2 regions of the Corynebacterium humireducens NBRC 106098 genome follow, and region 1 is predicted to be linked to the other one. Evidence: riboswitches for the same ligand, from Rfam matches in the RefSeq annotation. Region 1 holds a riboswitch; the other holds the start of a gene.
What was found. A riboswitch is a leader RNA that binds a small molecule or an ion and turns the genes downstream of it on or off. The one in region 1 is predicted to bind cyclic di-AMP.
Positions count from the first base shown of each region.

Region 2: another riboswitch for cyclic di-AMP. It lies ahead of B842_RS03180 (transglycosylase family protein); the one in region 1 lies ahead of B842_RS08995 (C40 family peptidase).

Region 1 covers NZ_CP005286.1:1,815,012-1,820,697, forward strand. Annotated here, with positions in the region: gene B842_RS08990 (C40 family peptidase) at 1-683, opposite strand, end outside; gene B842_RS08995 (C40 family peptidase) at 839-1,486, opposite strand; cyclic di-AMP (ydaO/yuaA leader) riboswitch at 1,496-1,665, opposite strand; gene B842_RS09000 (IS256 family transposase) at 2,579-3,817, opposite strand; gene qcrB (cytochrome bc1 complex cytochrome b subunit) at 4,204-5,686, opposite strand, start outside.
Region 2 covers NZ_CP005286.1:635,247-640,932, reverse strand. Annotated here, with positions in the region: gene B842_RS03210 (NCS2 family permease) at 1-274, opposite strand, end outside; gene B842_RS03205 (aminotransferase class IV) at 391-1,098, shown strand; gene B842_RS03200 (DUF3027 domain-containing protein) at 1,095-1,793, opposite strand; gene B842_RS03195 (glutaminyl-peptide cyclotransferase) at 1,823-2,644, shown strand; gene B842_RS03190 (DUF2771 domain-containing protein) at 2,656-3,225, shown strand; gene B842_RS03185 (cold-shock protein) at 3,281-3,664, opposite strand; cyclic di-AMP (ydaO/yuaA leader) riboswitch at 4,034-4,218, shown strand; gene B842_RS03180 (transglycosylase family protein) at 4,232-4,816, shown strand; gene B842_RS03175 (hypothetical protein) at 5,017-5,211, opposite strand; gene B842_RS03170 (helicase-associated domain-containing protein) at 5,277-5,686, shown strand, end outside.

The DNA.
Region 1 (5,686 bases):
CCACTGGCGTCGCCGGTGAGGATGGGGGCCAGCGGGTTGTTCTTGTTCTCCCAGGCCAGGCGGGCCGACTCGTCGAGGGAGGCGACCTTCTCCTCGATCTCCCGGATGCGGATCTGCAGCTCCTCCTGCTGCTCGGCGAGGACCCGGTGCTGCTTCTCCAGCTGGGACTGCTTGAAGTTGGCCTCCGCCACCATGCGGGAGGCGTCGGTGTGCTCCCGGCCGGCGGCGGCGGTCGCCTCCGCGAGCTTCTCGACGGTCCGCTCCGTGTGCCTGGTCAGCGCCCCGAGGTAGGACGCGCGGTCGATGGCGTTCTGCGGGTTCTCCGCGGAGATGGCGTTGGTGACCGGGTCGATCTGCAGGCTGCGGTACTTCGCGCCGGCGAGTTCATTGACGTCACGCTGGTAAGCGTGCTGCGCGTCGCGGGCCGCGGTGGCCCGCTCCCGCGCCGCCTCCGCCTGCTCCCGCAGGGTCCCGAGCCGTTCCTCGCCCCGGGTGAGGTCATCCTCGAGCTGCTTGACCTCCTCGTTGCGGGCGGTCGCCTCCTGGGAGACGTCCTCCAGGGAGGCGATGAGGGTGTCCAGGTCCTCGTCGGCAAGTGCCGTGGGAACGGCGAATCCGGAGGTCAGCAGGACAGCGCCGAGGGTGGTGGCGCCGGTGGTTCGCAGGGTGCGGGGGAAGCGCAAGGTCACTCTTTCAGTAACGGAGGCCGGTGTTGTCCAGACACCACTATAGACCGCGGCCCCTCCCCCGGTACAGCCTCCCCACCTGCTCTTTCCTCTTTGCCCGGAAACGCGAAGACCCGCCTCGGGGGCGGGTCTCGGAAGGGGGTGCGGGGCGCTTAGAAACGGACCGCGGAGTGGATCGGCTGGAAGTGCAGCGGACGCTCACCGACCGGGGTGCCGGAGTTCAGGGCGTCGACGATCATGCCGTTGCCGACGTAGATGCCGACGTGGGTGGCACCACCGTAGTAGGCGATGATGTCGCCCGGCTGCAGCTGGTCCAGCGGGACACGCTGGCCCTGGGCTGCCTGCGCCTGGGAGGTGCGCGGGATCGACTTGCCGACCTGCTGGTAGGCCCAGGTGGTCAGGCCGGAGCAGTCGAAGGCGGACGGGCCGGTGGCACCCCAGGCGTAGGGGGCACCGATCTTGGAACGCACGGCGTTGGCGATGGCCTGGCCGGTGGAGGAGGCGGCCGGAGCTGCCTGTGCCGGGGCCGGAGCCGGGGCCGGAGCCGGGGCGTTGTTCACGGCTGCCACGTAGGAGTTGGTGGCCTGCTGCAGGGAGGGGACGAACTGCTCGACGTTCGGGACGCTCTCCAGACCCTGGACGTTGGCCAGTGCCGGGACGTCGACACGGATGTCGGTGTTCGGGATGACGACCTCAACGGCGTCGGCGACCGGTGCGAGGATGGTGGCGCCCATGACGACCGCGGAGGCGGTCGCGAGACGACGGGTAGCGGTCTTGGTGAGGCGACGGTGCTGAGCCACGAATGTTTCTCCAGATCTTCCTTGTGCCTACCGGGTTAGCTGACGGGTTGGGAGCGGAAGCTTCCCTCCCCCACTCCACGCCCCACACTCTGGTGTGCGGCGCTCTTGCGGAGGATGAACCCCAGAAAACGCTGTATGGTTCCCCGGCTCCCCTGACGGGGATTAGGCATTCTTTTCAGTTCAGTCATTCGGCGGCTTCCTTGCGAAGCCCCGCAATGTCTCGATCAGGTTACGAAACGACAACGAAGCTTGTCCAACGCTCGCCTCTGGCGTGTCGCCGTTATCGCACTGTTATCGAACAGGGGCGCCCTCCCCGGCCGGAACGCGTTCGGGGACAAATCAACTATCGACGACCGCCCATATGACCCCCTGACCTTGCGGTATCCAGCCTTGGAAGGTTCCGTCGACATGGCCCGACCACACCTCGGGAAAGGCGATCTTCGCCACCCCACGATTCCACTGTGATTTAGCGCACTTTTCGACGTTCCAGCGGAAACCGGGGCGTTATCTCCCCGGTCCCGACCGGATACTCCCAGGGGTACTTCTCCCCTCGGGGCGTCGAGAAGGAGGAGACAGCAACTGGGATATGCCGTGAGGGGCTCCCGTCACTGTCGCCGGGAGCCCCTCGCGGCATTCTTTGGTTGCCGCTAGGGGCCGGAGGCACCTACCGGCTCGGCCATCACCCGCGCCACCCTGATACCCAACCCCTCAGAGGAACGCCTCCAGAACGGCGCGTGGGGCGTCGAGAAGCAGGAGACAGCAACCGGGATATGCCGCGAGGTGCCGGAGGCACCTGCCTGCTCCGCCGTCACCCAAGTCACCTGATACCGAAACCCTCAGAGAAACGCCTCCAGAACGGCGCGTGGGGCGTCGAGAAGCAGCAGACAGCAACCCGGACATGCCGCGAGGGACTCCCGTCGACAGCAACGAGAGCCCCTCGCGGCATTCTTTGGTCGCCGCTAGGCACCGGAAGTGCTTGCCCGCTCGGCCATCCCAACCGGTCAAGTCCGCGGGAGTGGTGTTTCTGCCTTTCGATAAAACAAGCAGCGTGACGGTGTCAGGGACCGGCACGAGCCTGGGGCCGTGACTTGCTCATGCGACCTCCTGAGTGGCTTCGCCGGCATCGATCACAGCCGCGGCCATCATCGCCTTCGTCTGCTCCAGGCTCGTCAGCGACATGTAGCGCTTCTGCTGGATCCAATCATCGTGCTGCTCCGCCAACACGGCACCCACGAGGCGGACCACGGCCTCGCGGTTGGGGAAGATCCCGACGACGTCGGTGCGCCGGCGGATCTCCCGGTTGAGCCTTTCGGTCGGGTTGTTCGACCACACCTTCGTCCACACCGCCCTCGGGGCGTGGGTGAAAGCCAGCAGCTCGTCGAGGGACTCCTCGAGGTAGTCCGCGACATGCGGGAACTTCTGCTCACAGAAGCCCACCACCTCCCGTGCCTGATCCCACACAGCCTGGGCATCGGGTTGCTGGAAGATCGTCTGAAACATCGCCGACAACGTCGGCCACTGCGTCTTGGGCACCAGCCCGGAGAGGTTCTTAGCGAAGTGCGTGCGGCACCGCTGCCAGGAGGCGTTGGGCAGCACCTCGCCGATGGCGTGCTGGATCCCCAGGTGCGCGTCGCTGGTGACCAGGTACACCTGGTCCAGGCCCCGGGCCTTGAGATCGCGGAAGAAACCGGTCCAGGAGGCCACCGACTCCGAGGTGGCGACCTGCATACCGAGTAGTTCCCGATAGCCTTCGGCATTGACGCCGGTGGCCAGCAGGACGGAGGTCTTGACCACCCGCCCGCCTTCACGGACCTTCATGGTCAACGCGTCGCAGGAAACATACAGATACGGGCCAGAATCCAACGGGCGGGTCCGGAAATCCTCCACCATCTGATCAAGATCTTTGGCCATCTCTGAGACCTGTGATTTCGAGAGATTGTTGATCCCCAAGCTGGCGACCAGGTCGTTCATCCTGCGGGTCGACACGCCTTTGAGGTAGCAGGTGGCGATCACGGTGGTCAGGGCCCGTTCGGCCCGGGTGCGTCGTTCCAGCAGCCAGTCCGGGAAGAAGGAACCGGTGCGTAGTTTCGGCACGGCGACGTCGATGGTGCCGACTCTGGTGTCGAGGTCTCGGTGGCGGTAGCCGTTGCGGACGTTGGTGCGGGACTCGGATGTGGTGGCGTAATCGGCGCCGCAGATCTGGTCGGCCTGGGTGGACAGGATCTGGTTGATGAAATTCTGCAGCATCTGTCTCATCAGGTCCGGGGACGCTTGAGACAGTAGGTCGTCGAGGTAGGTGGTCGGGTCGATATGATGGGGGCCAGCGGCCATCGTGGGTTGTCCCTTTCGAGGAGATGTAGGAGTTGATTCGAAAGGTACTGCGGTGGCCGCCTCATGCATTCATGAGGGTTGTCACCGGCAGTCACAGATACACCACGCTAACGGACGCAACCATCCCAACCCTCAGCCCGGATCCAGAGCTCGGTAGCAGTCTCCACCTCGGACTAGCACCCCCACCCGTGAGAAATGAGGAGGTACACCGAGACGGCAGCCGAGACGACGGTGATGCGTCGTTCAGCCAAGCCAGAAGGGGTCAGAGTCCGTGCTTGCGCCCACACGGACACACAGGCCCGCAGAAACGAGGAGACCCCGCCTCCCCCAGGTACCGGGGAAGCGGGGTCTCAACTCGTGAGCGCAGTGGAAACTGCAGGCGTGGCCTAGTCGAGCAGGCCGGCCTCGCGGTCCTTCGCGCGGTTGGCCTCCTGGAGGTTCTCCAGCATGGCCTTCTCCTCACGCTCGTTGGCGTGTGCGGTCTCGACGGCAGCGTCGGTGAAACGCTGGTCGTCGGCCTTGATGAGGGAACCACGGGCGATGCGGTCAGCGAAGCCCAGCTGGTTCATGCGCTTCGGGACGGTGGCGCCGGCGTATGCCAGCGGAACCGGGTGGCCGTGCTCATCGACCGGGCCGAGCGGCTGGTGGATCTCCACGAAGGCACCGTTCGGCATCTGCTTGATGACACCGGTCTCGATGCCGTGCTCGAGCACTGCGCGGTCAGAACGCTGCAGGCCGACACAGATGCGGTGGGTGATGTAGTACGCGATCGGCGGCAGGATGATGACACCGATACGACCGAACCAGGTCATGGCGTTCAGCGAGATCTGGAAGAAGTGCGCGATGTGGTCGTTACCACCGGAGATGGTCACCAGCAGGAAGAAGGTGATGGCCATCGCACCGATGCCGGTACGGACCGGAACGTCGCGCGGACGCTGCAGCAGGTTGTGGTGGGCGTCGTCGCCGGTGGCGTTCTTCTCGATCCACGGGTATGCGAACAGCAGGACAACCATGGCACCACAGACCAGTGCGACCCAGAAGGCGGACGGGATGGTGTAGTTGCCGATGTACAGCTCCCACGCCGGCATGACACGGGCGACACCATCAGTCCACAGCATGTAGACGTCAGGCTGGGAACCTGCGGAAACCTGCGACGGGTTGTAGGGGCCGATGTTCCAGATCGCGTTGATCGTGGTGAGGCCGGACATCAGGGCCAGGACACCGGCGGTCAGGAGACCGTAGCCGATGGCCTTGGTCGCGAAGACCGGCATGATGCGGACACCGACGACGTTGTTCTCGGTGCGGCCGGCACCCGGGAACTGGGTGTGCTTCTGGTACCAGACCAGCGCCAGGTGAGCGGCGATCAGGCCGAGGATGATGCCCGGCAGGATGAGCACGTGTGCGATGTAGAAACGGTTGAGCATGAGGTCGGACGGGAAGTCGCCGCCGAAGATCAGCCAGTGCAGCCAGGTGCCCATGATCGGCAGACCCAGGATGATGGCGGACATGATGCGGAGGCCGACGCCGGAGAGCAGGTCATCCGGGAGGGAGTAACCCATGAAGCCCTCGGCCATGCCCAGGATGATCAGGGTGCAGCCGATGATCCAGTTGGCCTCACGCGGGCGTCGGAACGCACCGGTGAAGAAGACACGCAGCATGTGCGCGACCATGGCCATCATGAACATCAGGGCGGCCCAGTGGTGCATCTGGCGGACGAAGAGTCCACCGCGGACCTCGAAGGAGATGTCCAGTGCGGTTGCGTAGGCACGGGACATTTCGACACCGTTGAGCGGCAGGTAGCCGCCGTCGTAGATCACCTTGGTGATGGAAGGGTCGAAGAACAGCGCCAGGTAGACACCAGTCAGCAGC
Region 2 (5,686 bases), 1.2 Mb from region 1:
TGGTCATCACACCGGCGGTCAGGGCCGTGACGGCCGCAACCTGCGGGACGCCGAGGACGGTGCCGTTGACGTCGGCGGTGGTGCCGATGATCAGGGGGTTGAGGATGATGATGTAGGCCATCGCGAAGAACGTGACCACGCCGGCGCGGATCTCCGCGCCGATCGAGGAGCCGCGCTCCGAGATGCTGAAGTAGCGGTCGAGGGCGCCCCCTGACTGCGGAGGTACGGAAGATGGCGCGTCAGACGACACGGACTGCGGCACGGATGTGCTCATGCGCGGTTCCCCTGTTCATGATCAGGTTGTGGGTACGACGCTAATTTCTCACCCCGGCCTCATTTGCACAAAACTTAGGTAGATTCAGGTGCGCACCTGAGCCAAGGAGATGCCCTGTGTTGTACACCTCGACCTTCATGATGCGCGACGGCCGTGTCGCCAATCTTGATGCTCACCTCGACCGGCTCCGTGAGGAGGCGTCCTACAACCCGGACGCGGTCGAGCAGGTCCGCGCCCGGCTGCGCGAGGCCGGTCCCGGTGTCTACCGTCCCCTCATCCGCGTCGGCCGCACCACCATCGACGTGGAGCTCTACCCCTCCATGCAGGTCAGCGACGAGGCCGTCGTCGACGCCCAGGGCATCCTCGACCAGCGGCGACGTCCCACCCGCAAGGGCCCGGACTTCGGCTGGCAGGCCCGTCAGCTCAACATGCTGCGCCACTCCGGCTCCGACTCGGGACTGCTCATCGACGAGCAGGGCATGGTCATCCAGGGGATCTTCTCGGCCGTCCTGTTCCTCAGGGAAGGCACAGCCAACGTCTCCGCGCACCCGCGGGCGGCGGACTCCATCACGCTCAACGCCGCCCTCGAGATGCTCACAGAGGCCGGCGTACGTGTTGTTGAACACCCTGAAGGGTTCACCATGCCGCAGCTGCGGGCCAACGAGACGTGGCTGCTCAGCTCCGTCGAGGGAATCCGGAAGGTCACCGGCTGGCTGGAGTACGGCTCCGTCCTGCCCCCGCGAATCCCGAACCCACCCCGTATGGGGGCTCCCACGCACCGGGAGCTCAACGAGCGGATGTGGGAGCTGGCCCAGGAGGTCTAGAAGATCGGGGACTCGTCGTCGAAGGCGTCGGGGGCCTCCTCGATGAGGGTGTCCGGCGGGGTGTCCGAGTGGGCGCCGCAGCCGTAGGTGGCGTGCACGACGTGACCGTCCGCGGAGTACTCGTTGACGCACGCGCCGAAATTCTCGCCGAGGGTGTCCCCCACCGGCACGAAGAAGGCACAGGTCCGGCAGTTCAGGGTGGCCTTCTCGGCGAACTCGCTCGTCGGGCCGTAGTCGCCGGTGCGCCAGCGCTGCTTCGCGTCCTCGAGGCCCTTGCGGGAGAGGACGGTGCGTCCGTCCTCTGTCTCGGTGAGGCGTTCGTCGCCCGGCTCCGGGGGCATGAGGTCGCCGGGGCCGAGGTCACCGGGCCGGATGCGGTCCGCCCACGGCACCCACTCGGGGGCCTGCAGGGCCTCGCCGGTGGGGGCCGGCACGAGGGCCAGCTCGTTGACGGTGACGTGGCGGGACCCGGAGGCGCACGCGAGGACCGCGTTCCACTCCCAGCCGCTGTAGCCGGGGACGTCGGCGGCGAAACGGTGCGTCGCGACGTTGCGGGTCAGCCCCTGGACACCGATGTGTTCCCCGACGGGTCCGTCCCCCAGCTCCTCCAGAGCGGTGCGGGCGAGGTCGACGGCGTGGGCGTCGAGAAGTGGGCTTTTGCGACGGTGCTGAGAAGAAGTGGACACGCTCCTCATTATGGGCCATGTGCGGCATGATGAGTGGCATGGCTCTCCTCCTCCCCCTCCGCGTCGCCACCGGGACGCTCCTCGCGCTGTCTGCCCTGGGCACCAGTTCCTGCTCCCCTGACACCCCGGGAACCCCCGACGGGGCACCGGTGGCGGTGGAACGCCTGGTGCCGCGGATCGTGGACACCCACCCCTTCGACTCCACCAGCTTCACGCAGGGCCTCGAGGTGGAGGAGGAGGGCACGCTGCTGGTCAGCACCGGCAGATACGGCGAGTCCCGCGTCTACCGCACCACCCTGGAGGGCGAGGAGCTGGCGTCCGCCGACATCGACCCCACGTGGTTCGGCGAGGGGATCACCCGCCACGGTGACCACGTGTGGCAGCTGACGTGGAAGGCCGGGGTGGCGCTCAAGCGGGACGCCGCCACCCTGGAGGAGATCGACCGGGTGACGTACCCCGGCGAGGGCTGGGGCCTGTGCTCCACCGGCGAGGAGCTCATCATGTCGGACGGGACCACGCAGCTGCGCCGCCTCGACCCCGACACCTTCGCCGAGCTGGGACGCATCGACGTCACCCTCGACGGGGTCGCCCGGACGGCGCTCAACGAGCTCGAGTGCGTCGGCGACGACGTCTACGCCAACGTCTTCCTCAGCACCGACATCCTGCGTATCGACGTCGCGGGGGACGCCCCCGGCACCGTCACCGCCGTCATCGACGGCGGGGTCCTGCCCAACAACGCTGTCCCCGACCCGGATCACGTGCTCAACGGCATCGCGCACCTGCCGGGGACGGATCGTCTCCTGCTCACCGGCAAGCGTTGGCCCGACCTCTACGAGGTCGAGCTCGTGCCCGCTGAGTAGGATGTGGAGCCATGACCACCCCGAAGAAGGCGCGTCAGAAGTCGCTGCTGCAGTTCCTCACCCTCCTCATCGCCGTGGTGATCATTGTCGTCGCGGCAGTGCTCGCCCAGAACTGGTGGAACAACCGGCCGGGGCCGGAACCGCAGGACGTGACCGTCACGGCGACGGTCGGTGGGACGCAGATCGAGGTCGCCCCCTATCTCGTGTGTGAGCCGGGCCTGGAGTGCCCGGAGGGTGAGGTGCCGAACCTGCCGATGGGGCCGGACGACACCCTGGTCCTGGACATCCCCGAGCCGATCCACGACCACGACTGGCAGCTGCTCATGATCTACGACGATCCGGCGGTCAACGACCAGCAGTTCCACGGTGCCTACGACACCGACTCGGTGGAGATCCCCGGCTCGGTCGATCCGGTCAACGAGGGCGATCCCCGTCCCCGCCTGATGGTGGTGGAGATCTCCTCCGCCATGATCGGCCATGACGCCGACGGCGAGGAGACCCCCTACGCCACCGTGTGGTCCCTGAGCACCATGGACGGTGAGCGCGAGCTCCGGGCCCCCGAGGACCCCGCAACCCCCTAGATTTCCCCCTCTGATTCCCCTGCCCCACGGCCCCTGTGGCCGTGGGGTTCTTCTCTTATGCGTCCAGTTCCTTGGCGACGGCGCGCAGGATCTCCGCGACCTGACGCGCCACCTGGCGGTCCGGGTAGCGGCCGGCGGCCAGTCCCGGCTGGACCTGGGACTCGAGGACGGTCGTGAGGTCCTGGATCATGCTGCCCAGTTCCTCCGGCTTGCGGCGGTTGACGGCGCGGCGACGCGAGGTGTCGAGCACCTTGACGCGCAGTGCCTGGGGGCCGCGACGGCCGGCGGCGAAATCGAACTCGATGCGCTGGCCGGGATGGAGCTCGTCCACGCCCTCGGGGAGCACCTGCTTACCCACGTAGACGTCCTCGCTCCCCGGGTTGGAGACGAAACCGAAGCCCTTATCGGCGTCGTACCACTTCACCTTGCCGATCGGCACAGTGTTCACCTTTCCTTCCTGTTGATCGTGTGTTTTCCACGGTCGATCGTGAAGGAATCAGTATACCCCCGCCCGATCGTGTGACGATATTTCGTTCGCGGGGACAACTTCGTTACACAGGGGCACCCGCCTCGCTGACTCGTTGACACGACCACCCTATGTGACGTGAATCATATTAGGGGGACCAAACTTTGTGACCAGCGGCTTTGGCGGCTTCTCGGACCATCCCCCGCCTCCCCGCCACCAAAACGAGAGATGCACGTGACTAAACCGTTATAAACCGTTATCGTATCCCGCAGGCACAGCGCAGAACCGTTCCCGCCACCCACGCCGAACCCTGTCCAGGAGGCGGACGACTGCGCGGCATGTGCATCCGAAACGTGAATACCCATGTGGACAGGGGCGGGGAAACCACCGCGGATCAACCCCGATCCGCACCGGTCGGCCGTTCCTCCGGAACAGTCTTCCTCGGGGTGAAGCCTCACAGAGGCCGGGCACAGTGATCCTCCGCCCGAACCCGACAGCTCACCTCGCAGGCGATGACATGAGAGGAACACAGAAAAAACCATGGCACGTCACTTCCGTAAGTCCGTCACCGCAGCCAAGTTCACCGCCACCGCCGCCGCCTTCGGCACCGCCGCCGCCCTCCTGGCCCCGGCCGCCGCCGCAGCCCCGGACTCCGACTGGGACCGCCTCGCGCAGTGCGAGTCCGGCGGCAACTGGGCCATCAACACCGGCAACGGCTACCAGGGTGGCCTGCAGTTCTCCCCGTCCACCTGGGCCGCCTACGGTGGCACCCAGTTCGCGCCGACCGCCAACCTGGCCTCCCGCGAGCAGCAGATCGCCATCGCCGAGAAGACCCTCGCCGGCCAGGGCTGGGGCGCCTGGCCCGCCTGCTCCCGCAAGCTGGGCCTGAACTCCGCCCCGACCCCGCGCAACCTCTCTGCTCCGGCCCCGTCCGCAGCCCCGGCCGCCACCCCGGCTGCCGCACAGTACGTCGCGCCGGTCGCCGCCCAGGCTGAGGCCGCCAAGGCCCTGCCGGCCGAGGTCGCCGCCCTCCTGCCGGCCGGTTCCTCCGAGACCGTCACCCCGGACGTCTACGAGCTCATCCGCGAGCAGGCTCTCCAGTACGGCATCACCCTGCCGCGCTAGGCTCCCGCCGCTTGCCGACGCCCCCGGGCGTCACCCCGCAGCCCCCGCCTCCCCCGGAGGACGGGGGTTTTGTGTTTTTGCCCTGCCCTCCCCCGCAGCGCCCTGCAGCGACGACACAACGACGGAGCCCCCGCGTGCCGCACCGGAGAACCGGTGGGCACGCGGGGGCTCCGCGGCGTCTTGGAAAGGGTCCGTACTACCTACTTGTTGATGCGGGTGTACGGGTGGACGTACGCGATTTCTTCCGCAGGCAGCGGCAGAACCAGGTCGTCACCGTAGGGGCTGGACGCACCAGCCAGGGTGGAGGTAATTTCGGTCACCACGTGGCCGTCGGTACGCGGGATGTGCTTCGGCCAGCCCGGATCGACGTAGCCCTTCTTCTCAACGTTAGCCATGCCCCATATTGTTGCAAACCTGGACCGGAAAAGTAACTTGAACTGCAACTAAAATCGGCGGCACCATGTCTGCCACCCCCGAAACCCCTGATTTCCGCACCTGGTTGTCGTCTCTGGATGACCACGAGCTGGCGAATCTGCTGCGTGCGCGCCCAGATGTCGTCCTCCCGTTACCCCCGGGAATCACCCCCCTGGCCGCGCGACTGCAGCTGCGGGCGTCGGTGGGACGGGCAGCGCGCGGCCTCACCGCCCTCGAACTGGCCACCCTGGAGGCCGCCGCCAACCTGGGCGGCGAGCTCCGGCCGGTGACCGCCACCGACGTCGTCAACGAGGTTCCGGCGGATCCCGCACTCGTGGAGGCCGCGATCACCCGCCTGCGCGGGCTGGCCCTGCTCTACGGGGACGAGGCGGCCCTGCGGGTGGCCGGTGAGGTGATGGCCTCCCTGCCCGCCGACTGGCAGCTTCTCGACGACAC